Regions from separate parts of the Bacillus sp. D48C genome, predicted to be linked through region 3. Evidence: riboswitches for the same ligand, from Rfam matches in the RefSeq annotation. Region 3 holds a riboswitch; each other region holds the start of a gene.
The links. A riboswitch is a leader RNA that binds a small molecule or an ion and turns the genes downstream of it on or off. The one in region 3 is predicted to bind S-adenosylmethionine.
Positions count from the first base shown of each region.

Region 1 (9,993 bases), on a different contig from region 3:
ATTCTATACATTTACAGGTTCTTCTACATAAGAAAGGGCATTTTCAAAATCGGATATTAAATCGTCAACATTTTCAAGGCCAACTGATAACCGAAGTAATGAATTAGAGATCCCTCTTTCATCACGAGCTTCTTGCGACAGTGCTGCATGTGACATTTTTGCTGGGTAAGAAAGAATTGACTCTACCGCTCCTAAACTAACTGCAAAAACGGGTAATTTTACTTTTGACAAAAATTGGCGGAGTGCATCTTCTGACTGCAAAGTAAACGATAAGACCGCTCCAGCTGATGTTGCTTGAGATTGTTGAATATCAAATCCGAGATGCGTTTGTAATCCAGGATAATAGACATTTTGTACTTTAGTGTGCTCTTGTAAATAATGTGCAATTTTATTGGCATTTTTAGCTGAATGCTCGAGGCGTACATGCAATGTTTTTAGGCCACGAAGTACGAGAGAACAATCTTGAGGCCCTAAAATAGCACCGAATGCATTTTGTAAAAATCCAAGCTTTTGAGCGAGTTCTGCATCTTTTACTACTGCTAATCCGGCAGTAACATCACTATGACCAGCAATAAATTTTGTAGCACTATGAAGAACGACATCAGCTCCAAGTTCAAGTGGTTTCTGGAATAGTGGTGTCAAAAAAGTATTATCAACAAAAGTAAGAGCGCCAATAGATTTTGCAAGTTTAGAAACTTCGCGGATATCTGTCACTTTTAAAAGTGGGTTAGAAGGTGTTTCTACATAAAAGAGCTTTGTATTTGGTTTAATGTTTTGTTTTATTTCTTCTAAATTGGTCATATCAACAAATGTATGTGAAACACCGTAACGGGAGAGTACCTCAGTTATCACTCTGTAAGTGCCTCCGTATACATCTTCTGAAATGAGTACGTGATCACCTTGTGAAAGAAGGAGGAATGCAGTGGAAATCGCTGCAATGCCTGATGCAAAGGCGAATCCCTTTGTTCCACCTTCTAATAAAGCAATGATATCTTCAAGAGCTTCACGAGTTGGATTTCCTGACCTGCTATAGTCATATTTTCCGAACGTATCTACATCAAACTGGTGAAAAGTTGATGTGTTATAAATGGGAACGTTCACAGCGCCCGTTTGTGAGTCATGTTTATATTGGTTGTGTAGTAAGAGTGTATCTATAGAATAGCTCATATTTTTACACCTTCTTTTATGAGTTTAATGGCTTGCTTTAAGTCTTGAATTAAATCGTTACTATTTTCAATGCCAACGGAGAATCGAAGAAGACGATTGCATACACCGTTTGCTGTTCTAATATCTTCAGGAATATCAGCATGTGTTTGCGTTGCTGGATAAGTCATTAAACTTTCTACACCACCAAGACTTTCTGCAAATGTAATTAAGGATAAAGATTGTAAGAATGGATTAATCCAAGCTTCATCTTTAAGGCGGAATGAAATCATGCCGCCTCTTCCTGGATAAAATACATCTGTCACCCCGTTTTCATCATTTAAATATGCAACAACTGCTTTCGCATTTTCTTCATGTTGTCTCATGCGAAGCGCTAACGTTTTCATACCGCGAATTAATAACCATGAGTCAAATGGGCTTAAAACCGCGCCTGATGCATTATGATAATGAGCGATTTCCTCGCAAAGTTCCATTCCTTTTGCAACGACAAGTCCGCTTAGTACATCGTTATGTCCCCCTAAATATTTCGTTGCGCTATGGAGTACAATGTCAGCACCTTCTGTTAATGGTTGCTGTATATAAGGTGTGTAGAATGTGTTGTCTACAATAAGAAGTAGTCCGTGCCTTTTCGCTACAGTTGCGACAGCAGCAATATCAGTAACTTGCATTAATGGATTAGTTGGAGTTTCTATGAAAATAGCCTTCGTTTCAGTTGTGATAGCTTGCTCAATTTGTTTAATAGATTGTGTATTTACGTATCTACATCGAACATTCCACTTTTTTTCGTGCTCAGAAAATAATCGATACGTTCCTCCGTATAAATCTTCAGATACAATAAGTTCGTCTCCAGAGTGGAATAGAGAAAGGACGAGGAGAACAGCCGCCATCCCTGAACTACAGGCATAACCTTGTTCGCCATATTCTAAGTCTGCGATCGCCTGTTCTAAAAGACCGCGAGTTGGATTGCCAGTTCGTGAATAGTCAAAGCCAGTAGATTTACCAATTCCTTCGTGACGATAAGCGGTTGAGAAATAAACCGGTGGATTAACCGTTCCTGTTGTAGTTTCACTGCGATTTCCGATTTGTGCTAGTTTCGTTTCGATTGTTGACATGTGAAAATTCCTCCTTTTTAAATTGAAACATTAAGTGAATATAAAATAAAAAAAGCCTTCTAAGAAGAAGGCTTTCGGTTTGAATAGAGTCTTCTTCTCATCTGTCAAATCTTTCACAATTTGCTGGAATTAGCACCTTATTAACAAACTGTTAATGGTTGCTGAGGCGTCATAGGGCCAGTCCCTCTACCTCTCTAGATAAGAATGTTCGTATGAAATTTTTATTATGTTTTTAACTTTACAACAAAAGATAATTGAATTGCAAGTTTATTTTAAATAATTTTTATTTTTCCGCAAGTATCATTGACTTTTACTTTTGTGCATGCTAAATTTATTAAAAAATTAACAAACATTGTTAAAAGGGGAACGCATTTCCTTTTAGCTACATAAATAAAATAATAAAGACAACTCTTATTGAGAGCGGTGGAGGGAAAGGCCCTGTGAAACCCGGCAACCTTCAAACGAAATGTTTGAAACGGTGCTAATACCTGCAAAACGAATGTTTTGCATAATAAGAGGAGGAACGATTATGTCCCCCTCTTCAAAGTGAAGAGGGGGTTTTTATATTGATAGAAATGAGGGAGATTCGTGAAATTACTAGATTTATTATCAAAAGGAATTGTAATAGGTGATGGTGCGGTTGGGACGTTATTGCATTCACATGGTTTGCAAAGTAGCTTTGAAGAATTGAATGTATCTGATCCAGACTTAATTATATCGATTCATAAACAATATGTAGCTGCTGGAGCAGATGTAATTCAAACGAATACGTATGGGGCAAATGAGACGAAATTACGTATGTATGGTTTAGAAAATCAAGTTACAGAAATTAATAGAGCGGCAGTAAAACTGGCGAAAGCATCTGTTACAGACAGAAATGCAATTTTAGGAACAATTGGTGGTATGAAACACATCGGAGCCGTTACAACGACTGATATGGAAAGGGAGTTTATGCTACTTGAACAGGCAGGGGCTTTACTAGAAGAACAGGTTGATGGATTACTATTAGAAACTTTTTACGATGAATTTGAATTACTTCATGCCGTTAAAGTATTGCGTAAGCAAACGAATATTCCAATTGTTGCTCAATTAGCGTTACATGAAGCAGGTACGACTCAAAATGGAAATGATGTCAATGAAATATTAAAGCAACTTATAGATTGCGGTGCAAATGTTGTTGGATTGAATTGTCAACTAGGGCCGCTTCATATGACGGAAGCTTTCAAAATGATATCGATTCCGCAAAATGGCTATTTATCAGCATACCCAAATGCAGGTCTCCCGAATTATGTGGAGGGACGTTATGTATATGAGGGAAGCCCAGCTTATTTTGAAGCGATGACACCGAGATTTATTGAGCAAGGTATTCGATTATTGGGTGGTTGTTGTGGTACGACTCCAGAACATATTCAAAGTATGAAGCGCGCTGTTGCGAATATTACCCCTGTAATAGAAAAAGACACGATTCAAAGGCCGAAAGTCGTTCATACGCATGAGAAACGTTCGAAGGCTCACGTCACTCTAGCAGAGAAAGCGAAAAAACAAACGACAGTTGTAGTGGAATTAGATCCACCGAAAACGTTAGATACACAGCGTTTTTTTGAAGGAGCAAGAGCGTTAAAAAGAGCGGGAGCAGATGCTATTACTCTAGCAGATAATTCATTAGCATCGCCTCGCATCTCGAATATGGCAATGGGTGCGTTATTAACCAAGCATGATATCCCAGTATTGACACATTTAACGTGTAGAGATCATAACGTCATTGGACTACAATCTCATTTGTTAGGTTTATCGGCGTTAGGGATGGAAGAAGTGTTAGCTTTAACTGGTGATCCAGCGCGCGTTGGTGATTTTCCCGGTGCAACTTCTGTATATGATTTATCCTCTATTGAGCTCATTAAAATGATTAAAGAAATGAACGATGGACGTTCAATTTTAGGGAAATCAATTGGACCGGCGACAAGGTTTTCTGTAGGCGGCGCATTTAATCCTCACGTGAGGCACTTAAAAGCAGCGGTTAAGCGAATGGAACGAAAAATAGATGCTGGAGCGGAGTATTTTTTAACTCAGCCAATTTACGATATCGCGCTAATTGAAGAAGTGTATGAAGCGACAAAGCATTTGGAACAACCTATTTTTATTGGAATTATGCCGTTAGTAAGTAAGCGGAATGCAGATTTTCTTCATTTTGAGGTGCCGGGTATTACTCTTCCTGAAGAAATAAGAGAGAGAATGGATGGACACGAAACGAAAGAGGCAGCAATTGAGGAAGGGATTCGCATTTCGCAAGAATTAATCGACATAGCGATGAAATATTTTAATGGTATTTATCTTATTACACCATTTTTAAAGTATGAAATTACAGAACATCTTGTTAAATATGTAAGAGAAAAGCAAGAAGTGAAAGAAGGTATTAATTGATGAAGTGTATAGAAGAAAAATTACAGAATAGCATTTTAATATTAGATGGGGCAATGGGGACAATGATTCAGCAAGAGGATTTAACTGCTGAAGATTTCGGAGGAGAAGAGTACGAGGGCTGTAATGAATATTTAGTAGAAACAAGACCAGACGTTATTTTAAAAATTCATAAAGCTTATATTGAAGCTGGAGCGGATATTATTGAAACAAATACATTTGGGGCAACGAATATTGTACTAAGTGATTATGAGCTGTCTCATTTAGATGAAGAACTAAATGAAAAGGCAGCACTTTTGGCGAAGCAAGCTGTTAAAGAAAGCGGGAAGGAAGTATATGTTGCGGGAGCAATGGGACCAACAACGAAAGCAATTAGTGTTACAGGTGGTGTGACTTTTGAAGAATTGATTGAGGCTTATACAAGGCAGGCACGAGGATTGTTAAAAGGAGAAGTTGATGTATTACTCGTTGAGACGAGTCAAGATATGCGTAACGTGAAAGCAGCTTATATTGGAATTCAAGCTGCTTTTGAAGAAATGAAAAAAACGGTTCCTATTATGATTTCAGGAACGATTGAGCCAATGGGAACGACTCTGGCTGGGCAAACAATTGAAGCTTTTTATTTATCAGTAGAACATATGAAACCATTATCTGTTGGATTAAACTGTGCGACTGGTCCGGAGTTTATGAGGAACCATATTCGTTCACTATCTGATTTATCGGAGTGTTACATTTCTTGTTATCCAAATGCAGGTCTTCCTGATGAAGATGGACATTACCATGAATCTCCATCTTCTCTTGCTGAAAAGGTGAAGCGATTTGCTGAAGAAGGATGGGTTAATATTATCGGTGGTTGTTGTGGCACGACACCAGAACATATAAAAGCAATGAAATCCGCGCTAGCATCTCTTAAGCCTCGTGACCATCATGAGAGAGAAGGACATGGAATTAGTGGATTGGAGGCACTTCAATACGATGAGTCTATGAGACCGTTATTTGTAGGTGAAAGAACGAATGTTATTGGATCACGTAAATTTAAACGATTAGTAGCAGAAGGGAAATTTGAAGAGGCTGCTGAAGTGGCAAGGGCGCAAGTGAAGAAAAATGCTCATATTATTGATATTTGTATGGCAGATCCTGATCGTGATGAAATAGAAGATATGGAGAAATTTTTGACAGAAGTTACGAAAGTGTTAAAAGTACCGATTATGATTGATTCAACGGATGAAAATGTTATGGCAAGAGCACTTACTTATATTCAAGGAAAAGCTGTTATCAACTCTATTAATTTAGAAGATGGAGAAGAGCGTTTTGAAAAGGTAACACCGCTTCTTCGTAAGTATGGTGCTGCAATTGTAGTTGGTACAATCGATGAAGATGGTATGGCAGTAAGTGCTGAAAGAAAATTAGAAATTGCAAAAAGAAGTTACGAATTATTAACGACGAAATATGGAATACGTCCGTCAGATATTATTTTTGATGCACTTGTGTTTCCAGTAGGGACAGGTGATGAAGAATATATTGGTTCAGCGGCAGCGACTATAGAAGGAATTCGTCTTATTAAAGAAGCGTTACCAGAGTGTTTAACGATTTTAGGTGTAAGTAACATATCATTTGGTTTACCACCAGCTGGACGTGAAGTATTGAATTCCGTCTTTTTATATCATGCTACGAAGGCTGGATTAGATTACGCGATTGTTAATACGGAAAAATTAGAACGCTATGCGTCGATTCCAGAGGAAGAAAAACACCTTGCAGATGCATTACTGTTTGAAACGACTAAAGAGACGTTAGAAGAATTTACAAACTTTTACCGAGTCGCTAAAAAGAAAGATGTCGTTGTGCAAGAAACGTTAACGCTTAATGAAAGACTAGCAAATTATATTGTAGAAGGTACGAAACAAGGATTACACGAGGATTTAAGTCTTGCACTTGAAGAAGGAAGAAAACCTCTTGATATTATTAACGGTCCGCTTATGACAGGGATGGACGAGGTAGGACGACTATTTAATAATAATGAACTTATTGTTGCTGAAGTATTGCAAAGTGCCGAAAGTATGAAAGCTGCTGTAAGTTATTTAGAGCCATATATGGAATCTAGTGATAGTGCGAAAAAAGGGAAAGTATTATTAGCAACTGTAAAAGGTGACGTGCATGATATTGGGAAAAATCTCGTTGAAATTATTTTAGCGAATAACGGATATGAGATTATTAATTTAGGAATTAATGTACGTTCAGATCGAATTGTTCAAGAAGTACAAGAAAAGAATCCGGACATTATAGGACTTTCAGGTTTATTAGTAAAATCAGCGCAACAAATGGTAACGACTGCTGAAGATTTAAAAGCTGCAAATATTGATGTTCCCATTGTTGTAGGTGGTGCAGCATTAACGAGAAAGTTTACAGATAATCGGATTTCACCATCATATAAAGGGCTCGTTTGTTATGCGAGTGATGCGATGACGGGGCTCGATATTATTAATAAGCTTCAAAAAGAAGAAGAGCGTGAGAAGATGAAACAGGATAAGAAAGAACGGCATCTTCATATCGTAAAAAAAGAGGAGAAGAAAGTAGAAATTCCAGCAGTAATTGAGCCATTACCAAAGGCTGAGGTTATCGTGCCTGATTCAACAAAACGAATTGTATTACGCGATATTCCCGCCCTTCATCTCGCTCCATTTTTAAATAGACAAATGCTACTTGGGCATCACCTTGGATTAAAAGGAAATGTGAAGAAGCTTTTGAAAGAGGGAGATAAGAGAGCGCATGAATTAAATGATTTAATAGATGAATTATTGCAAGAAGGACAATCTTGGTTAAAGCCAAAAGCAGTGTATCAATTTTTCCCAGCGCAAAGCGATGGACAAAACATTGTAATATATGATCCAGAAGATCATACGCGTGTTATAGAGCGTTTCACGTTCCCTAGACAAGGAAAGGCCCCCTATCGTACTTTAGGCGATTATTTGCGCCCAATTGGAGATGAGATGGACTATGTTGCTTTCTTATCTGTTACGGTTGGGGAAGGAGTTCGGGACATTGCTGAAGAGTGGAAGGCGAAAGGTGATTACTTACGTAGTCATGCCATTCAATCGTTAGCGCTTGAATTAGCAGAAGGACTTGCTGAAAAAACACATATGCTCATTCGTGACCGCTGGGGCATTCCAGACTCACCTGAACTGACGATGGAAGAACGTTTCCGTACGAAATATAGAGGAATACGCGTGTCATTTGGTTATCCGGCGTGTCCAGAACTTGCAGATCAAGAAAAGCTATTTCGCTTAATTCATCCAGAGGAAATAGGTATTTCATTAACAGAAGGATTCATGATGGAGCCAGAAGCGTCCGTAACGGCTATGGTATTTTCTCACCCTGAGGCAAGATATTTTAGTGTATTATAGTCTAGAAGGGGGAGACGTATGAAGAAAATAGTCTTTACAGGTGGCGGTTCGGCAGGACATGTAACACCTAATTTAGCCATTATCCCACATTTACAGGAAGACAACTGGGATATCTCTTATATTGGTTCTCATCAAGGTATTGAGAAAACGATTATAGAAAAGGAAGGCATTCCCTACTATAGTATTTCGAGTGGAAAGCTACGTCGTTATTTTGATTTGAAAAATATAAAAGATCCTTTTCTTGTAATGAAGGGTGTTATGGATGCGTATGTAAGGATTCGAAAACTAAAACCAGATGTGATTTTTTCAAAAGGCGGTTTCGTATCTGTACCAGTCGTAATTGGAGGATGGCTAAATAGAGTACCAGTTTTATTACATGAATCTGATATGACGCCAGGACTAGCAAATAAAATTGCGCTTCGTTTTGCTTCGAAAATATTTGTTACATTTGAAGAAGCAGCGAAGCATTTACCGAAAGGAAAAGTAATATATACGGGATCTCCTGTACGTGAAGAAGTGCTGAAGGGAAATCCTGAAACAGGTTTAGCATTTTTAGGTTTTTCACGTAAAAAGCCAGTTATTACGATTATGGGAGGCAGCTTGGGCGCGAAGAAAATTAATGATACGGCTCGAGAAGCATTACCAGAACTTCTTAAAAAGTATCAAATTGTTCACCTTTGCGGAAAAGGTAACCTTGATGAAAGTTTACAAAATAAAGAAGGATATAGACAATTTGAATATGTACATGGAGAACTGCCGGATATATTAGCGGTAACAGATTTTGTTATTTCACGCGCGGGCTCCAACGCAATTTTTGAATTTTTAACATTACAAAAGCCAATGGTTTTAATTCCATTATCGAAATTTGCAAGCCGTGGAGATCAAATATTAAATGCAGAGTCCTTTGAAAGGCAAGGGTATGCCTCCGTATTATATGAAGAAGATGTAACTGTAAAATCTCTGATAAAGTATGTCGAAGAATTGAATCAAAATAATGAGAAGTATAAAACAGCACTAAAAAAATATAATGGAAAAGAAGCAATTCAAACAATCATTCAAAATATTTCAGAGGCATGATGAAACAATCATGCCTCTTTTAGTAGGGTGAAAGATTCCAAGAATTGATATTTTTATGTTACAATAAAGTGAAACTTTAATCAGTTGGGTGCATCCTCCATCTAACTTCTTTGCTTTTACTGAAATTTGAGGAGGGAGTCTTACTGCCCTCAAATAGCGGGATAACAACTGGGTTAATAGAGAAATTCCAATTAATGAGGCGTGAAAATACGAATGGATTAGGAGTGACTGTGTTGGAGCTAAGTCTCTATGAAAATACTGCACTTATTATATGCTTTGTGTTGTACGTTGGTAGTGTTATTGTTTATATTTCAAGGAAATTTTCGCAAGAAAGAGAGCTTGAAAAGTCAGAGATAACAGCTGAACTAGAAATGTTAGCTGATGAAAGTTATAAAAAACAAAAAATAAAAGAAGACCATGAAGCATCCCATCATTTAAACGCAAATAAGTTTTAAAGATGGGGATTTTTTTTGAAGTTGTTCTTTATTATAGCTATAACAAATAACGCTAAAAAGGAGTTTCCCCATACATAATGAAGGAGTGTATATAAATGAATTTTTATATCGCCTCAGGTTTCCAAAATAAACATCTTGTATGTTCCGTAGCAAATGAACTGAAACATGCAGGATGGCACCATACATATGATTGGAGCAAAAACGAAAGAGCAGTGAATCAAGAACAATTAAGAGAAATTGGTCAGGCAGAAAAAAATGCTGTAAAAGAAGCGGATGTGTTTTTACTTATATTAGATGGCGGAAACGGGAGCCATACAGAGTTTGGAATGGCGATTGCACTAGAGAAAACGATATATGTATATCATG
Region 1 covers NZ_JBKFAQ010000001.1:591,529-601,521, forward strand. Annotated here, with positions in the region: gene metC (cystathionine beta-lyase) at 4-1,167, opposite strand; gene metI (cystathionine gamma-synthase/O-acetylhomoserine thiolyase) at 1,164-2,276, opposite strand; SAM riboswitch class I at 2,371-2,481, opposite strand; SAM riboswitch class I at 2,685-2,794, shown strand; gene ACLBXA_RS03175 (bifunctional homocysteine S-methyltransferase/methylenetetrahydrofolate reductase) at 2,865-4,697, shown strand; gene metH (methionine synthase) at 4,697-8,095, shown strand; gene ACLBXA_RS03185 (undecaprenyldiphospho-muramoylpentapeptide beta-N-acetylglucosaminyltransferase) at 8,114-9,172, shown strand; gene ACLBXA_RS03190 (DUF3966 domain-containing protein) at 9,367-9,627, shown strand; gene ACLBXA_RS03195 (nucleoside 2-deoxyribosyltransferase) at 9,723-9,993, shown strand, end outside.
Region 1: it holds a riboswitch for S-adenosylmethionine, as region 3 does, so the genes downstream of both, ACLBXA_RS03175 (bifunctional homocysteine S-methyltransferase/methylenetetrahydrofolate reductase) here and ACLBXA_RS08430 (hypothetical protein) in region 3, are expected to answer to the same signal.

Region 2 (9,993 bases), on a different contig from region 3:
AGAGATGTACGTGGGGGTTTTCCTGTTTACTATATTTTCAATCATTATAATGACACCGGTTTCATCAGTTCATATGATATGAACATTTTATTGGTAAAGCATCCTAGAAAACAATTTAGCTATGTTTTGCTTACGCAGAACATGGCTAAATTACGCTGTCCCTTTAGCGCGTTCATTAGGAAATGGCATATTTAGTATAGAAGCAATATATTGTTTTCCATGTTTTCGAGCCAATGATTCTAATATTTGACGGACGCGTTTTGTAAGATGGCCTTGTTTTTTGATGGCTTCACAATATGCGTCATAGAAAGCATATTTAGCCCAAAGGAAATCATCTTGTTGGAATAAGAAATGATTTTTGTACCATTCACCAATTGTATGATAACAATTGTTTTCATGTATTGCTGTGCTTTGAGAAAGAAAACGATCAGATAAAGATACATTCAAATGAGAAATTGTGTTTTCTGTTTCAACTTGTAGTGTTTTTTCTAACATTGTAATGATGTGACGAGTAGCCATATGTTAACTCTCCTTTGTGTAAATGGGTAATACCATTCTATATTTAAAAAATTCTTACTATATAATACTATACAATATATGGAATGCATCTACCTGCTTTTTGAACTGCATTTACAAAATCTTTTTTATTTGTTTACAAAAATAAAGTAAAGTAAGATACAGTATAGATGAAAAAATAATAAAGGAATGAACGCATTGTATATAACAGTAGAAGAGACTGCGGAGTATTTGAATTTACCGAAATCGTATATTGAAGAGTTAATTCAGCAAAAGAAAATTCGTGCGCTATTCGATGGAGAGCAATATTTAGTAAATAAAGAACAATTCAATACACATTTAGAACAAATGGAGAAATATAAGCAGTTAGTGGAAGAAATATTAAATGAACCAATTCCAGAAGATATGGATGTTAAAGACGAAGACTAAACTTTGGGAAATCCCGTATGAAGATATGCAGAAATGTATCTTCATACGGGATTTTTGTTTAAATGTATCAAAATCCTAATGGGCACGCAGAATTTCTTATATTTTTGATAGGTAGTAGTCTACCATGTTAAAAGCATATTTTTTTCTAGCTAGGACAAACATAGAGAACGTAACCTGTACAGATACATATACTATCAGTGCAAAAGCTTATAAATTAATGGAAGGGGTTTTCTCGTGAGTTTATTTCATTGTGATTTTCTGAAAGACTTAATTGGATCTTTTGTGAGAGTAAACAGGGGTGGTCCAGAATCTCAAAAAGGAACAATAATATCAGTATGTCCGGACTACTTCGTATTGAAGAATGAAAAAGGTGAGCTTTATTACTATCAACTTAGCCATCTGAAAAGTATTACGAAAAATGCAAAAGACTGTGGATCAAGTGATTGTGATTGGGAAGATTGCGAATGTGCAGACGACTTTGAAGCACTACTTCTAAGCTTCAAATATTGCTGGGTGAAAATTAATCGCGGTGGTCCAGAGAAAGTGGAAGGCATTTTACAAGATGTTTCTTGTGACTTCGTTACATTAATTGTAAAAGAAGAAGTTATATTAATTGCAATAAAGCATATTAAAAGTGTTAACTATAATGCATTAGCATGCGGAGAGAGCGATGAGAGCGAAGATAGTAATAGTAAGGAAAGTAGTAGCGATAATTCAGGTCGAGCTCGCGCACAAAGACAGTCAAGTAGAGGAAGATAATAAGAAAGGAGGATACAAATTTGGAAAGTATATTATGCTGTGAGCAAATTAAATGCTTAGTCGGTGAGACTGTAAAAGTAAATCTTCGTGGACCAGAGAGTCGAGTGGGGGTACTTGTATCGTTAGGGAGAGATTACCTTACATTACAACTTCCTCTTGGTGAATTAGTATATTACCAATTGAAACATGTGAAGAGTCTAGCTAAGAAAGTGAAAGAAAGTAAATGTGGCGATTCCTATGTTTCATGTTTCTGCTCTGATGATGATACTTTTGTCGATGTATTACGTGACTTGAAGTATAAGTGGGTAAAGATTAATCGTGGCGGTCCAGAATGTGTGGAAGGATTATTAAGTGAAGTGCATGAAGAATGTATTACACTAGTAAACTGCGATGAAGTCATTTATATCATTAATTATCATATTAAGAGTGTGAGTCAAGTAGTGAAATGTAAAAAGAATGAAGATGAATAATGTTTAATAAATAAGAGGGGCATTATGAGGGAAAGAGAAGAACAATTTCTTATTTCGATAGTATGAAAAGGAATTACTTACTATTAAGACAAAACATTGCCCTGATTATTTTTTTTGAAACGGAAGATAGGAAAGCTGATATTCATAGGAAGGAGGATATAGATGAATGAGTTGAATAAAAGTATTGGAGAAAATATATATGTTAAATTAATCGGTGAAAAAAGATTTAAAGGTGTATTAATTGATGTAGGAAATGATATCGTTGTTCTTTACAATGGACAAGATTACGTATATATATCTTTATATCATGTACAATACTATAAATTTTTAAGACCATATGACGAAGAAATATCAAAACCAGATGTTGATTCTGTAATTAAGAGGGAATCACCTTCAATTTCTTTGAGAAAAGTATTAAGTACTTCTAAAGGTATTTTTACAGAAGTTTATGTAGCAGGAAATGCTCCAATACATGGTTATGTTACAAGTGTGATGAACGATTATATTGTTTTTTATAGTCCGGTTTATAAAACGGTATATATATCTTTAAAGCATTTAAAATGGTTAATTCCGTATAAAGAAAACCAAGTACCGTATGCCCTCAATAAAAATGAACTCCCCGTAAATCCGTTAAATATTACGTTAGCTAGAACGTTTGAAGAACAGCTTATTAAAATGACAGGGAAAATTATGGTGTTCGATTTAGGTGAGGAGTCCAATAAAATTGGAAAAATGGCGAAAATTGATGAAGGTCATATTGAAATATCAAAAGCACGTGATGCAAAAATGTATGTGAATATTCAACATGTAAAATCCGTCCATTGTCCGTAGATTAGTTGGAAGGGCTGGCTTTTTCTTTTATATGCAGAAGAAAAGGTCGAGCCTATTTATTTAGTTTAATTTGGATATGAGGGGAAAAATGAATTGAATATAAATATATTATAGTGCGATCTTTTAAAAATAATTTTGCACTACTTTATAAAGAAATATGTACGAGCTATCTTTTTATGTATTCAATTTATTTTTTGAGGAGGAGCTGCTCAACTAATTTATTAAAGGGGTTTTGTTTGTGGAGCAGTTTCCGAATTCGTTATCAATTACATTGCTTGGTAGTGCTGGTGGAGCAGCAAAAGCAGTTTTAGCAATTTTAAATCAAGCGATAGCAAATGAAAAAGATCCAATTTATGAAGTATTAAAGAATGCCAAATTTCATTTGGTGGATATAAAACAAAAAGATAGGACTTATTATGATGAGTTGTTTTCGAATTTGAAAGGTCGCTTATATTTATATGAAATAAACCTTCAAAATGTAGTGGAATTTAAACAACATTTAAAAGAAAAAAGAACGAGTGTTGTGATTGATGTTTCAGGAGCAGATACAATTAGAGTATTAAGCTGCTGTAATGAACTAGGAATTTGTTATATTAATTCAGCCTTGGAAAATGAGGCCGTAGATCAGGACGATAGCTTAATCGGCTTTCAGCTTACGGAAAGATATACAAGGTTTGAGAAGGAGAAAGAGAAATTTACAAATACAAAAGCGATTATAGGTTCAGGTATGAATCCAGGTGTTGTTCAATGGATGGTTGTTGAACTTATGAAGGAACGACCAAATGAAAGGCCAAGAGCATGTTATATTGTAGAACATGACACGTCGTTTTTGAATGATATAGCGCTTATAAAGCCACATACACTTTATGCTTCATGGGCAGTAGAGCGATTTTTAGATGAAGCAATCTGGAGTTATCCGATGTATATGAGTCAACATCGTCCTCTTTACTTTTATGAAGATGTATATGCTTCAGAGTATAAAGTGAAGTTGGGAGAAAAAGAATTCTATGGTTGTTTAATGCCACATGAGGAAGTATTAATTTTAGGGAAAAACTTTAATATGGAAGTTGGTTTTCTTTACCGAATTAATGAGTATACAACAAATATAATTAGACAGAATTTAGACCAAGTAGAAGATTTATGGAACTGGAATCGTAAAGTGTTTAATCCAGCGGAAGAAGAGGTTGCTGGAGAGGACTTGGTCGGTGTGTTACTCGTTTATGAAAATAGTGAGACATATATGTATAATGTGATGAATAGTAGCCAAGTTTTTCGTAAATATAAAACGAATGCAACGTATTTTCAGGTAGGGTGCGGGATTTATGCGGGCTTGTCCAGTTTACTTTTAGATCGCTTTGAACAAGGTGCTTATTACGTCGAGGAGTTGTTATTAAATACAGAAAGTAAGTACGGTGAGTATTTAAATTTATATATGAAGGATTTTGTAATGGGGCATAATAATTTTACTGATGGATTGTTACATGACAGGGTAAGATGGGTGTAATTTGTTACCAAAAGGAAGGAGAGATCTCCTTCCTTTTAGTATTATAAGGTTAAATATTGCCCTGAAAGCAATTTCATACTTATACTTTAAGGAGATAACAATGAAAGTTTTTTGTATCGATCAAGGGGAGTTTTTATATGAACAAATACAAGAGCTTGATTTATGAAGAAAGAAGAGCCTTAAAGGTATTTATATTATTATTCTATATTATATTCTTTTTATATGACGCTATATATTATTTTGTGTATCCTGCTATGAATATTAGTGGAACAGCGGTAGGTTGGCCAGAAGGTAGTCTTGGGATAGGTGTGCCTATATTTGTAATAGCAATATTTCCTATTTCTATATACCTTCAAAAAAGAGGGTATGTATATTCTGTAAAATATTTATTTTTATTTGGGTACATGTTTATCAATCTTGTTAATAATTTAATGATTTATTTGCGAACGGATAGACCTTTTGAACATGGTAGTATGGTAGAAATGTTATTAATTTTATTTGCCCCAGTTTTCGTGAATAGAAAATACTTTTATTTAGTTTCCTTTAGTGTAATTGGAAAGTACGTATTTTTCACATTGCTATTACAAGATTTAAAAGTGGTAATTCCACTTGTTTTATGTGTATTCTATTTCATTATTTCACATTCTTTATTAAAACGATTTCAATCTTATGTAAGAACAGTGGTTGAAATGATGAACAATATGAAAGAGACGGAAAATTTAGCTGTGATTGGAACTATGTCTACAACAATTGCCCATGAAATTCGAAATCCGTTAACAGCGTTAAAAGGGTTTACGCAAATGCAAAAAGAAAGAAATCCAGCTGATACGATGAGCTACGACATTATGTTACAAGAAATTGAAAGGGTTAATGGATTTGTTAGTGAATTGATGTTGTTAGGAAAACCAAAGCCAACAAATTATGAAAGGTGTAATATACGAGACATCCTTCTATATGTTGTGCATCTAATGGAAAGTTATGCAATGCAATATAGAGTTAAATGTCATTTACAAGTAGATGGGAATTTACCGGCTATAAACGGTGATGATAAGCAATTAAAACAAGTGTTATTAAATATCATTAAAAATGGAATAGAATCAATGCCAGAGGGCGGAGAAATTCATATCCGTGCATATCAAAAAACGCAAGGACATTTGTGTATTTCTGTTGAAGACCAAGGATTTGGTATAGAGAATGAAAAGTTGGAAAAAATCGGCAAGGCATTTTACACAACAAAGGAGACTGGTACAGGACTTGGATTAATGATTACATATAAAATTATTAAGGAACATCAAGGGAGTATCACAATCCAAAGTAGTCTAGGAGTAGGAACGAAAGTAGAAATTTTTCTGCCGACCGTTTAATGTATTGGGAGAAAAGATTTTTCAGAAAAGTGTTCTTGTTGTGTAAATATAAACATTTTATAAAATATTTCAAGAAGGGTTTTTTTTATAAAATACTTCGTTTATAATGGAGGAAAATATCGACATGAGATTGATTACTCATGTAACGGTTCAGTAGTGTTATGAAAAGATAAGAAGGGGTGCACGCGCATCCTTTTTTCTATGCAGATATTATGAAAGAGGTGGTATGATGGAATTAACATTAAATTCGACTGTATGTTTACACACGATTCAATTTCGAAAAGAGCAAAAGAATTATATTGTAAAAGATACAATTACAGGAGAAAAATATGAAATGCCGCCACTTTGGATTGATGCATTGGCAATGATGCGTGACGGTTTTTTATTGGGAGAAATTGAGGAGAAATTAAAAGAAGAGTATCCATCTGAAGAAGTGAATATGTTAGCATTCACGAGGCAACTGTTAGAACTAGAACTTGTTGAAATGGTAGATGGAGAAGAGATAGCTTGCACAAAGAAGAAAGAGATAGATTGTTTAGCTTGGGTGCGTCCCCGTGTGGAACAATTCTTTCTTAATTTAAATAGAAAATATAGAAGCAAAGACCAGTAGTGGCCTTTGCTTTTTTTAATCCCGCTATTTGCCGGGCAGTAAGACCCCCACCTCAAAATTCAGCGGAAGCAAAGAAGTTAGGTGTGGGATGAACAAAACCCCCACTGATTAAAGGTTCACTTTATAGGTTGTGTTTAAAATATAACAGCAAATGCTCTTGCGAAAGCACCGTCACTATTTTTAATTTTTAAAGGTGCGGCTGAGAAAAAGAAACGTTTTGTTTCGATAGCATCTAGATTTGTTAAGTTTTCAATTAAGTAAATATTATTCCCTAGTAATATGTGATGAATCGGTGATGTTTCTGTTGTGACTTCATCAGGAGAAATGAAATCTAAACCGATAGATTTTACTTTTAATTGAACTAATTCTTCAGCTAATTCTTCAGAAAGATAAAATGCTTCTTTCTCATAAGCTTCTGTATTCCATTTGGTGGATAGATTAGAATGAAAAATAACAATATCACCTTCTTTTATGTCAGTATTATGCAATACTGCCTTAGGTAATTTTCGCTCTTGAATATGTGTTACATCTATAAGAACAGCTTCACCTACAAATTGATCCAGCGGTAATTGATCGATGGTCGTTGCGCCTGAAATAAAATGCGCAGGAGCATCACAATGCGTGCCAACATGAACGACAGAATGAAAATCTGTAACTTGATAGCCTGATTCTTCAACACTTGTAACAGCTTCTAGTTGTATTTTAGGTGTTCCAGGAAATTGAGACATATTATTTTCAAATGTTTGCGATAAATCAATTACTTTCATTTTACATACCTCCAATATATATTTTTCAAATAATAAAAAGCTCACCCTTCAATATCAAGAAAGGTGAGCTTTACATGCTAGTTGAGTTTTATCTTCCAAAATGCAATGCATTTTGCAGGAATTAGCACCTATTCAGTTTGTATAAACTGAGGTTGCTGGGCTTCAAAGGGCCGGTCCCTCTGCCTCTCTTGATAAAGAAGTATTCAGTTTTTTTGAAAACGGAATTTTCCGATAGTTAAATTGTAATTCATTTCCTTTTTTCGTGCAATACAAAATAGGTATTCACCCAAATAAAGCTGCTCGCATATTGTAGGTTATGTAAATAGAATGCTGCGAAGGAGTGAGTGCAGTGACAGGAAATGTATTAAATTATTATGCTGGTGGTAATACAGCTAGGGGATTTCACAATTTATACGAAGAGAATTTAAAAGGATTAGACAGATTATTTATCTTAAAGGGTGGCCCAGGAACGGGAAAATCTTCTTTAATAAAGGCAATAGGTCGTGAATGGATTGAAAAAGGATATGATATTGAATTGTTACATTGTTCTTCTGATAATAAATCGGTTGATGGTGTAATTATCCCAAAATTAAAAGTAGGAATTGTTGATGGGACATCGCCGCATGTTATTGAGCCAAAAATGCCAGGAGTTGTTGAAGAGTATATAAATTTAGGAATTGCTTGGGACTCAGATAAACTAAGAAAGCAGAAGTTAGAAATTGAAAGATTTGTTTCAGAAGCAAGCAAAGCTTTTCAGTCTGCTTACGCACGTTTTAAAGAGGCATTGGTTATACATGATGAGTGGGAGAAGATATATATTGATAATATAGATTTTAATAAAGCAAATGAACTAACCAATCAGCTAATCCAGAAATTATTTGCAGATAAAAGCGGGAGACAATCGCTTGTAAAACATCGTTTTTTAGGAGCTGCTACACCGAAAGGAGCAGTTGATTTTGTTCCTAATTTAACAGAAGGGTTACCACATCGTTATTTTATAAAAGGGCGCCCAGGCTCTGGAAAATCAACGATGCTCAAAAAGTTAGCTAAGGCAGCTGAGGAAAAAGGGTTTGAAGTTGAAGTATATCATTGCGGATTTGACCCGAATAGTCTTGATATGGTTATCGTAAGAGAATTAGGATTTGCAATTTTTGATAGCACCGCACCACATGAATATTTTCCAAGTCGCGAGGGTGATGAAATTATTGATATGTATGCCCTTATTGTTACGCCAGGGACGGATGAGAAATATGCGAAGGAAATTCGTGATGTCTCCATTCAGTATAAAGCAAAAATGAATGAGGCGATGTCTTTCTTAGCGAAAGCAAAATCGGTTCGTGATAAATTAGAACGAATTTATATTGCTGCTATGGATTTTTCAATAGTAGATGCATATAAAGAGGAGATTCAAAAAGAGTTTGAACGAATTGCTGCTACTGTAATTGAAAAGCAACAATAGACGTTTTATTAGGCTGTCAGTAATTTCTGACAGTTTTTTTAGTATGTAGTAAAATTAATAGTGTATTGTCGAATTTCCAAGGAAATAATCAAAAAATGGAGTTGTTATGAAATGAGAGAGAAAATCGAGTTGGAGTTAGAAAGAATTGAAAAAGAGAATGATGTGAAAATTTTATTTGCGGTGGAATCAGGGAGTCGTGCTTGGGGGTTTCCATCGAAAGATAGCGATTATGATGTTAGGTTTATTTATATACATCCAGTAGAATGGTATTTATCAATTCATGATAAACGAGATGTAATTGAATATCCAATTAGCGATGATTTAGATATAAGTGGTTGGGATATTAAAAAGGCATTGCAACTATTCGCGAAGTCGAATCCTGCTTTACTTGAGTGGATTCGATCACCAATTTTTTATTCGAAAAACTCTAATTTTCCAGAACTACTTCAACAGATGAGTGAGAAGAATTTTGATCCAAAAGCAACGATATATCATTATTTACATATGGCGTCGAAAAATTATCGTGAATTTTTGCAAGGTGAGAATGTAAAGCTGAAAAAGTACTTTTATGTATTACGTCCCATTTTAGCTTGTAAGTGGCTAGAAGAGAAAACGACTTTACCTCCTGTAGAATTTGACCGATTGATTACAGAATTATCATTAGAACGTAGCGTATTAGATGAAATTGAAAAGTTGTTAATAAAGAAAAAAGCAGGTACTGAATTAGATGTTGGATTGAAAATTAAGGTGCTAAATCAATTTTTAGAAGAACAAATTCATTACTATCAGGAATATGTAAAAGGAATTGAAAAGGGATCAGGAATCGATATTGAGAGTTTAAATACATTGTTTCGAGATATGTTGTTTGAAGCATATGAAAAAGAGCACAAGTAAGTTTGTGCCCTTTTTATTTTGTAGGAATGAAGAAAACAGATATAGCTGCGATAAGACCTGCAAAGGAGAATAAGTAAAAATTCCATGCTAAGTCATATTGCATTGTCATAATAATACCGACAAGAATTGGGCCAGCAATTGCACCAACTCGGCCAAGCCCCAGTCCCCAGCCTAAGGAGGTAGCTCGGATATGTGATGGGAAGTATTGTGTTACATATGCATTTAATATTTGAGTAATACCGACTGATCCAATACCAGCAAGGCCAATTAAAAGATAAATGATTGTAACAGATGGTTTGATTGTTAATAGTCCGATACATATAGCTGCCATAAGATAAGAGATGCTAATAACAATTTTTGCTCCTATACGATCAGCAATTGCTCCAGCGA
Region 2 covers NZ_JBKFAQ010000012.1:24,165-34,157, forward strand. Annotated here, with positions in the region: gene ACLBXA_RS23430 (hypothetical protein) at 151-519, opposite strand; gene ACLBXA_RS23435 (helix-turn-helix domain-containing protein) at 706-945, shown strand; gene ACLBXA_RS23440 (hypothetical protein) at 1,180-1,704, shown strand; gene ACLBXA_RS23445 (hypothetical protein) at 1,725-2,174, shown strand; gene ACLBXA_RS23450 (hypothetical protein) at 2,337-3,005, shown strand; gene ACLBXA_RS23455 (hypothetical protein) at 3,244-4,509, shown strand; gene ACLBXA_RS23460 (ATP-binding protein) at 4,647-5,873, shown strand; gene ACLBXA_RS23465 (hypothetical protein) at 6,103-6,483, shown strand; gene ACLBXA_RS23470 (cyclase family protein) at 6,618-7,250, opposite strand; SAM riboswitch class I at 7,336-7,448, opposite strand; gene ACLBXA_RS23475 (PRK06851 family protein) at 7,600-8,709, shown strand; gene ACLBXA_RS23480 (nucleotidyltransferase domain-containing protein) at 8,821-9,603, shown strand; gene ACLBXA_RS23485 (MFS transporter) at 9,617-9,993, opposite strand, start outside.
Region 2: it holds a riboswitch for S-adenosylmethionine, as region 3 does, so the genes downstream of both, ACLBXA_RS23470 (cyclase family protein) here and ACLBXA_RS08430 (hypothetical protein) in region 3, are expected to answer to the same signal.

Region 3 (9,993 bases):
CGAATCTATTTTATTTCAGCAATACGATGGGATGATGTTTATCGTATTTACGATGTTTATTAGTTTACCAATTATAATGGAAGGAAGGGAATGGTTATGGTGGCGCATGCAGAAATAAACAATTTATCATTTGTATATGCTGATGAAAATGAAAAAGCGTTACAGCATATTTCTCTTTCTGTTCAAAAAGGTGAGTTTATTGCACTTACTGGAGAATCGGGATCTGGGAAGACGACGTTATTAAAACATTTTAAAAAGGAGTTACTTCCAATTGGTACGCGTTCTGGAGAGATATTTTATGAGGGTGTTTTAATAGAGGAAGTAGCTGATTTGTTATCTGCCCAAGAAATTGGGATGGTATTTCAAAACCCAGAAAACCAGATTGTTATGGATACAGTGATTCAAGAATTAGCATTTTCTTTAGAAAATATCGGATTACCATCACATATTATTCAAAAAAGAATAGCAGAGCTTATTAGCTTTTTAGGATTTCAAGATTTATTGCATCAATCTGTTCATACGTTATCTGGTGGGCAGAAGCAGCTTGTCAATTTAGCTGCGGTATTAGTTATGCAGCCGAAATTGCTATTATTAGATGAACCGACAGCGCAGTTAGATCCAATTGCTGCAAAAGAGTTTTTAGGATTATTAAAACGGATTAATGAAGAACTTGGAATTACGATTATTTTAAGTGAACATCGTTTAGATGAAGTTATCCCGCTTGCAACACGCGTTGTTTGTATGGATAATGGCTGTATTATGTATGATGGTAGTCCTAAAACTGTTATTACGAATATGTGGGGAGTAGAAACATTCCGTCCATTTATTCCGCAAATTCCAAGGCTATTTTTAGAGTGGAATGTGAGAGATATTCCGTTTACGGTGCGAGAGGCGCAAATGAAAATGAATAATTTTTCAGCGATATCATATGTAAATGAGCCAATAGCACAAAGTGAAAAGCAAGAGGTAATTTTAAGCGCAGAGCATATTTCGTTCCAATATGAAAAAAATAGTCCGCTTATTTTACGTGATTTATCAGTTTCGATTGAAAAAGGAAAATGGGTAGCGCTCGTTGGGAAGAACGGGACAGGGAAGTCTACACTGTTAACGATTTTAGCAGGATTACAAAAAGCGAGAAGAGGGAAAGTAAAGTGGAATGGGAAAGTGATACATAAAATTGATTCGAAAGAACGATTTAAAAGTATTGGGTATGTATCGCAGCATCCATATTATCATTTTACATTTGATACAGTGTGGGAAGAAGTGTATGAACGTGCACGTGAATTATACGGAGAACAAGGAAAAGAAATAGCAGAAGATACGCTAAAACAGTTTTGGTTGTATTCGCTTAAAGAACGCCATCCGCACGATTGTAGCGGAGGAGAGCAACAACTTCTTGCATTATGTACGACGTTATTATCAAAGCCGACTTTATTATTACTTGATGAACCGACAAAGGGGCTAGATCCGTGGAAGAAAGAAAGAGTAGGAGAACTATTTAGGAAGCTACAAAAAGAAGGTACAACAATTGTAATGGCAACGCATGATATTGAGTTTGCAGCGAAATACGTGGATCAATGTATGATGTTATTTGATGGAACAGTCATTATGAATGATGCACCGAAAGAATTTTTTAGCGGCAACTTCTTTTATACAACATCTATTAATCGATTCATTCGAAAAGAATTGCCATATGCATTAACGTGGGAGGATGTGTACGAAGCGTGTCCAAACGATATGTTGCATTTATAATATGTATCTTTGCAGTAATAATCGGCACATTACTTCTTACGACACTTGTCATGGACGGTTATTACATGTTAAGTAGTTTGTTTATATTAGCAGTTATTATGTTGCCTTTCTATATCCGTTTTGAAAGAAAGGCGTTTGTTTCACGTGAAATTGTTCTCGTTGCTGTATTAGCGGCAATTGCAGCAGTAAGCCGGGTGCCATTTTCTATTTTACCAAGTGTACAACCAACTTCTTTTGTCATTATCGTTTCTGCAATTGTATTTGGAAGTGAAACTGGTTTTATGATTGGTGCTACAGCAGCAATCATATCCAATATTTTTTTAGGACAAGGTCCATGGACACCGTGGCAAATGTTTTCATGGGGCATGATTGGTTTTATAGCAGGTCTACTTCGTAATACATTTTTTATGAAAAAGCTATGGGGAAGACTTCTTTACGGAGTAATTGTTGGCTTTTTATTTGGCTGGATTATGAATTTCTGGGGCCTTCTCGGTTTTATACGAGAAGCAACGTGGGAAACTGTCATTTCGTATTATATCGCAAGTTTTTACTTTGATTTGAGCCATGCGATTTCGAATGTTATTTTCTTATTACTATTTAGTACTTCATGGATTACGATTCTTACAAGATTTAAAAAGAAATACGGTATATTAGATGAGCATAACGTGACATAGAAAAGCATACTCATATAAGGTAGGGTCGCGACTTACATATTCGTTTGCCTCTTTCATGCTTCTTACATATTGTAAGGAGCATTTTTTTGTCAAAAAATTGATTTAATATGCATCCGTTATTATATAAAATTATTTGTATAATGGTAGGTGAGAACTTTTTTCAAAAGTGAGGTGTATAGTTAATGAAGTTAGTTATTCCGAAGCAACATGGTGCATGGGCCATGCTTGTTATTCCTTTTTTATTAAGTGTCGTACTTGGGAAACCTACTATTTATCATATTCCATTGTTTTTAGCGTGGTTTTTTATCTATTTAGCCACGTATCCATTTCTTACGTACATAAAGCAAAGACGAAAAAAAGAGTTTTTACAAGCTACCATTGTTTATTTCAGCATTGCGTTCCTATTTGGGATGATTTCTTTATTATATGAGTGGCGAATTCTTTTATTCTTAATAGTAATGATTCCATTATTTATAGTGAATATGTATTACGCCCGTCAAAAAAATGAAAGAGCACTATTAAATGATATTTGTGCAATCATTGTGTTTTGTATCGGTGGGTTAATTAGTTATTACTTTTCAATGAAGCAAATCGATCATACAGCTTTATTCATTGCACTTATTTCATTTTTATACTTTTTAGGTAGTACGTTCTATGTGAAAACGATGATTCGTGAAAAAAATAACCCGAAGTATCGTCTTATATCTTGGGGATATCATATCTTATTAACGATAATTGTATTTGCGATTAATCCGTGGTGTTCTCTTATTTTTATACCAAGTGTCATTCGAGCAATTGTGTTGTATGGCAAAAAAATTTCTATTATAAAAGTAGGAATTTTAGAAATTGCTAATTCTGTATATTTTTTAATCATAACGGCAATAATTATGAAGTATGCCATTTGAAAAAACTTCCCATCAATAGATGGGAAGTTTTTAATCTTTTTCTAAAATGTGAACGGTGTACTCGCAACGTTGAATAGCTTGTTCAACAGCATAAAGTGATTGTTCAATACGAGCGCGATTAAAATCTTTTTCAACTGTTTCGAGCGCTTCTTCTAAACAATTTTTAGCTTCTTGTAATGATTGAAAAGAATCTTGTACATATCCGCGAGCATTTTGATGCATTTCATAATCCTCCTTGCATGTTCGTATATGGGTAGTATGAACAGTAAGGAAGAAAATATAATTTGTTATATTTATTATATTTGTTTGACAATTAAAGTGGAATTACGTATAGTAAGAATTAAGTGAATATTTTCTTATCCAGAGAGGTGGAGGGACTGGCCCGATGAAACCCAGCAACCGCGATGCAGGTGCTAATTCCAGCAGAACATATTTGTTCTGGGAGATAAGACGAAGATATATACGTAACTTCTTCTTATCGGAGAGGTTTTTTTATTGCAAAAAAACCGATTACGAAAATTTATATTAAGAAGAAAGGGGTTGCGCATTACTGTGACACTCGAAAAATACGTAAAACTGCGTAGTACAGTTTATGAATATATGATAGAGCAAGATAAGCCGATATCATTGTTAGATATTCAAGAACATATCGTTTCGCATCATGAAGGAAAATTCACGAAAAAGATGTTGCATCAATTTTATTTATCAAGATTATTAGACGAACTAAAACTGGATGGGAAAATTACATTAGCTGATGAATATCTCTATGCTGAAAAAGGTGTATTGTATAAGGCGAGAAAAGGGAGCTAAGCTCTCTTTTTTTCTTAAAATAACGGAGTATGTAGAGTAAAAGACTGCTAAAGCAGCCTGATACAGGGAATGGTGTTGAGTGTGTAGTGTCAAAAATTGAATGTGCCTGAAAGAGGCAATTCATATCGGCTGCAAATGAAAAGAGACACCTTCGCCGAATAGGTGTCAGTCGTTTTGTCACGTAGACTTGCTACTTAACAGTAATTAGAATAACATGCAGGATTTTTGAAGTCAAAAGGGAATTAAAGGAAGGGGTACAATTATGTACGCTTACTTATTAAAAGATATAACGAAATGGATCCCAAAGTACATTGTAGATAAGGGATATGAATATTATGAAGATGGGCATGTAGAAGATGTTGAAATACAAGATAAAAAAGTGTTTGCTTTCGTTACTGGAAATGCAGGGAATTATGAAGTAGTTATCGATCTCGAAGATTTTTCAGAAAGTAACTGTGAGTGTCCCTATGAAAATTATTGTAAACATATGGTGGCAGTTGTTTATGATATTCAAGGTGCTGGTGAGAGTGCAGTTAAAGAGAAACTGAAAGATTTAAAAAAAGAAGAGTTACTTATATTATTAAATCGATTGTTGCAAAGTTCGAAAAACGTACAAATTGTAGAGAAGTTATTAAAGAAGGAGAAACTTTAACGTATAGAGGGAGTTGTTTTGTAGTGAACGTACTAATTATATATGCTCATCCTAACCCTTCAAGTTTTAACGCGGCGATTTTCAATCATGTGCAAAAAGGACTACAGGAAACAAATCATTCAGTTACCGTACTTGATTTATACAAAGAACAATTTGATCCAGTCCTCGTATTTAATGAAGAGAAGAAAAGACGCGATTTAGTAAATGAAGAGGAAACAGCTCGGTATAGAACGTTAGTAGAAGAAGCAGATACACTTCTATTCATCTATCCAATATGGTGGTGGGGGATGCCAGCAATTTTAAAAGGATTTATCGATCGTATTTTCGTAGCTGGATTTGCTTATAAATATGAAGGGGCTCTGCCGAAAGGATTATTGCAAGGGAAAAAAGCATGGGTTATTAATACGTTAGACTCGCCTCTATGGTACGTCGCATTGTTATATCGATCAGCAGATTGGATTATGATGAAGAGAGGTATTTTACGTTTTTGTGGCATTCGCGATATAAAACGGTCAGTGTTTCAATCTGTGAAAACGAGTAAAGTATCAAAGCGTGAGAAATGGTTATTACAAATAGAAGAAAAGGCTCGTGCATTATGAATGAAGTCGATCGTATTATAAACTGTGTTCAGTATGATGGCGAACTTTTTCGGAAGTATGTTACGTGTTTACTTCAATTGAAAAAATGCAGCGAAACATTTCAGCAAATTCAAATAGAGTTAAGAAATGATTATTTAATAAGAGGAATTTGTGAAAGAGAAGTTGATCAGGTAGTACGGGGAAGTAAAGAATATGAAATGCATTTTCTTCCTAAAGTATTACAGTGGAATTTTTTGAGGGAAAATCCACATCTAATTGAAAAAGTGTGCGAAGATTTTTTTGCATTTGAGTCATTACATCTTACGGAGTTAGAGTGGGAGAAGATTATAAATTTCATGGGAAATAATTGATTTATTATGTAAAAAAGCTAGTATAAAACTAGCTTTTCGTTTAAATAAATAAGAAGCATAGACTAATGATAAAACCCGCATATAGTAAGTTCACAACACAAAATCCCATAATGTCACGAGCACCTAAACCAGCTATCGCTAATGCTGGTAATGCCCAGAAAGGTTGAATTAAATTCGTCCAAGCATCGCCCCATGCAATTGCCATTGCTGTTTTTGCAGCAGGTACACCAAGTTCAGCGCCAGCTGGAATCATAATTGGTGCTTGCACAGCCCATTGACCGCCGCCAGATGGAACGAAAATGTTAACAATGCCAGCACTTAAAAATGTAAAGAGCGGAAAAGTCGTTTCATTTGAAATGCTAATAAAGAAATTAGAAATAGCTCCTCCAAGTGAAAGTCCTTCACTATTTGCTCCAATCATCATGCCCATAATTCCTGCGTAAAACGGAAATTGAAGTAAAATGCCAGAAGCACTTTTCGTAGAGTCTGAAAAAGCACGAATATACTGAATCGGAGTACGGTGGAAAATAAGACCTGCAATTAATAACATAAAAATCACGATATCGAGAGTAAGGTTAAAACCTTTCGTATAAAAGTAATTGAAAATATAAATGAGACCTAACAATCCAACGCAAAGTGTAATAATAATGCTATTTTCCATCTTTTCAGCGAACGTATTTTTTTCTACTTCTTGAGCAGCAGCTTCTTCATGGAACACGCTAGGATCTACTGTAATCGTATGTTTTTCATCTGGATGCATCGCTTTATTAATGAGAGGCATCGTAATGAGAAAAATAATAACTGGAACGAGAGCGTATGGTGAGAATAACGTTTCTGTTATTGGAATCGCCTCTTTAATACTTCCAGCAGTCGTTTTAATTAACGTTTCACCGCCTGTTGCTAACGTAAGAGGAATAGAGGCAGAAAGACCGGCATGCCAAATGAGAAATCCAGAGTAAGAAGAGGCGATTGCTAGTCTATAATCTAATCCGTCCAGCTGCCTTGCCACTTCTTTTGCGTATAAAACAGATACAACAATTCCAAAGCCCCAGTTTATGTATGCACCGAGTAAACTTACAATTGAAATGGCAATAATGCCTTGTCCAATTGTTTTTGGTAGTCTGGCAGCTTTCGTTAATCCTTTTTTAATAAGAGGAGCATTTGCTAAAGCAGATCCAGTCACGAGTACAAGTGCCATTTGCATAGAAAAGGCGAGGAGTCCCCAAATTCCATTACCCCAGTGATTAATCATTTCTACAGGTGTTTGGTGAGTCGCAAACATACCAAAGAAGATAACGAAAACAGTTAGTAAACATGATAAAATAAACGGTTCTGGCAAGAAGCGTTGCACTAAGGCGACGCAACCATTTGTAAAGGAACGAAACAAAATAGATCAACCTCCTTATGTATATGTATTACAATTATTCGAGGTTGTTTAGGAGATAACCTTCAATGTAAAGAAAATTCAGATATTTATAGAGCGGTAATTTATTGATAGATTGATATAGAGCCTCGTATCAAATTCTGCTTTTAATATACTAGAAGAAAAACGGTTGGAAATGGGGTAGCACTTATAGGGATAGTATAGAGAAAGGTTACTAGCTGGCTTCAAAGCAACTGTTGCAAAGGGAGAGGAGATTCAATACAATAGTGTTGCATTACATGAGAAATATGTTTTAGCACAAATCTAGCTAAAAATGTTTATACAAATACATTTAAAATTGATGGGGGAATTATGATCAAAAGTTTTTATCTTTTAAAGCCTAAAATGTTTACGGCAGATATATATTATAAAGTTTTTATTACAGGTGACTGTATATATTTTATAAAGATTGGCGGACAGTTTCATAGCCGACATGCTTATAAAAAACAATTACCTGGTATTTCAGAGCTATTGTTTTTGTTTTGGTTCAAAAAAATTGAGAAAAAACAATTAAACTTAGAAACTGAAATAGATGCAAAAATACATACTGGCGATGTACATGAACTCTTGCAATTAAAGAATAACTTTTCAATTGAAATAAATATAATTGAAGAGGTACTATTAAATAAACGAGGAACGTTTCATACAGGTTTTAATGATAATGGAACAATTTCCTTTATGTTAAAAAATGATCAAAAAATAAAGTTCATCATACCGGAAGAAACTTTATTTTCATCTATAGAAGAAATTTTCGACCAATATGAACAGACAATCTTTGTAAGGGAAGTGTTTTAATACATTCTCCAAAAGATGTGGGTGTATTAGTTAAACGCTCAATTAAAATTGTAACCTGCTTATAAAATTTTCGATAGGTGTATTTTAGGTAATTGTTTTTTCAATCTTTTCTAATAACGAAAAGATAATTGGTATAGTAGTGTAAATAATGTACTGTAATGAAAAAGCTTCCACTACTGTGGAAGCTTTTCTAAATGATGTGCAATATCAATATACATATTTGAATAAACCGAATGTATTTCATTACTTGGCGTTGCGTTAGAAGAGAAATGAACGATTACCATATTTGCTTTCGGATCGATGTAAAGTGTTTGTCCGTAACTACCTAACACTTCGAAAGCACCTTGTTCATTGTGGGGAATCCACCATTGATTATGATAAGAAATAGAAGCGCCAATACTAATTTCAAGTTCACCTTCTTGTACATTTTTTACACTTTCTGTAATAGAAGAAGGGAGAATTTGTTTTCCGTTATATTCCCCGTTGTTTAATAGTAATTGCCCGAATCTCGCCATATCTCTAGCAGTTGCATTTAAGCCAGCGCTTGCTTGTTCTATTTTCATTTCATCTGTAACGTAATACGCGTTTTCTTCCATACCAATTTGAGACCAAATTCGTTCGCTTACATTTTCAGCTAGTGATTTACCAGTAATAGTTCTAATAATCCAAGCAAGCGTTTCTGTTGATCCGTTATTGTAAGAAAAGGAAGAACCAGGCGGTGCAGTTTCTTCGGCTTCCCGTAACATATCATAAATTTTCATCGGACCGTCGTAATTTTTGCCGCGGGGTAAAATATTGCTAGCTAAATATAATTGTGCATCTTGATTTTCTAGCCCAGGTTGCTCATATCCATGAGTAGGATATTCAGCTGAAACTTGCATGTCCATTAATTGCTGAAGTGTGGCATTACCGAACGGTGTGTTTTTTAATTCTTTTATGTAAGTGTCAGCTGTTTTTTCTAAGTCAATACGTTTTTCTTCAGCGAGAGATTGTATAATTGCCCCGGTAAAGACTTTTGCTAATGATGCCATACCATGAGGTTCATTCTGTTTATACTCATTGAAATATCGTTCATAAACAAGTTGTCCATTATGTACAACGACAAAAGCATCTGTTTTGTTATCGTCTAAAAGTTTTTTTAGAGGAGTTGTATTTCCGAATCTACGCTCCACAGCAAAATCATCTAAGTTTTGCAATGCGGAAGGGAAGTGAGCAATTTGGTCAGGGTTGTTTTTTACGTTATTAACTAAAGTGAATTCTTTCATATGTGTATACGACCAACGTAAGTAAGGGTCATTTAACCAGTTTTCTTTTGTCACATTATGTTTTGATGGGGTCGTTTTATTATGTTTGAAGTAAGTAAACCCAAGCCCTGTAATTACAAATATGAATGTTAGTATAAGTAAGAGTAGGGGAGATTTTTTTAGTTTCATATATGGCCCTCCTTTTTATTTCTACTATAAGTATACGCTCGTCTTGAAAGAAATACAAAATAAGGAAAGTAAACGGGGAAGTTTACTTTCCTTATTAACGTTAAGCGGAAATTTTTCCGTCTGTAGGTTGTTTCTTGAATTTTTGTTTTCGTCCGTGTAATCCGTAATATAAAAGTAAAGTGAACGCAACGATAATAGCTGCGATAAAATACATATTATGATAACTGGATTTCGCTGCGACAATACCTAAAATGAAAGAACCAAAACCAATACCACTATCAAAGAATGAAAAATACGTAGCTGTCGCAGAACCACGTCTATGGTTTGGGGCGGCAGAAATTGCAATCGTTTGGAAACTCGGAATTAATGTTCCGTAACCTAAACCGATTAGCATACCTGCGCCAAGGAACCAAAATGAAGTTTGTGCTTGGCTTAATATGAACATTCCGATTGTGAAAATAATGATTGCAGGGTAAACGAGTACATTTTCACCGAAGCGATCAAAAATCTTTCCTGTAAATGGACGAGAAATGACAACAACAAGTGCGTATACAATAAAGAAGTAACTTGCAATTTCACTTAAACCGAGTTCTTTCGCAT
Region 3 covers NZ_JBKFAQ010000002.1:652,135-662,127, reverse strand. Annotated here, with positions in the region: gene ACLBXA_RS08455 (energy-coupling factor transporter transmembrane component T) at 1-118, shown strand, start outside; gene ACLBXA_RS08450 (ABC transporter ATP-binding protein) at 91-1,752, shown strand; gene ACLBXA_RS08445 (ECF transporter S component) at 1,725-2,426, shown strand; gene ACLBXA_RS08440 (YwiC-like family protein) at 2,609-3,331, shown strand; gene ACLBXA_RS08435 (hypothetical protein) at 3,362-3,553, opposite strand; SAM riboswitch class I at 3,685-3,783, shown strand; gene ACLBXA_RS08430 (hypothetical protein) at 3,884-4,141, shown strand; gene ACLBXA_RS08425 (SWIM zinc finger family protein) at 4,404-4,793, shown strand; gene ACLBXA_RS08420 (NAD(P)H-dependent oxidoreductase) at 4,817-5,392, shown strand; gene ACLBXA_RS08415 (hypothetical protein) at 5,389-5,742, shown strand; gene ACLBXA_RS08410 (short-chain fatty acid transporter) at 5,783-7,129, opposite strand; gene ACLBXA_RS08405 (hypothetical protein) at 7,478-7,960, shown strand; gene ACLBXA_RS08400 (serine hydrolase domain-containing protein) at 8,134-9,393, opposite strand; gene ACLBXA_RS08395 (MFS transporter) at 9,494-9,993, opposite strand, start outside.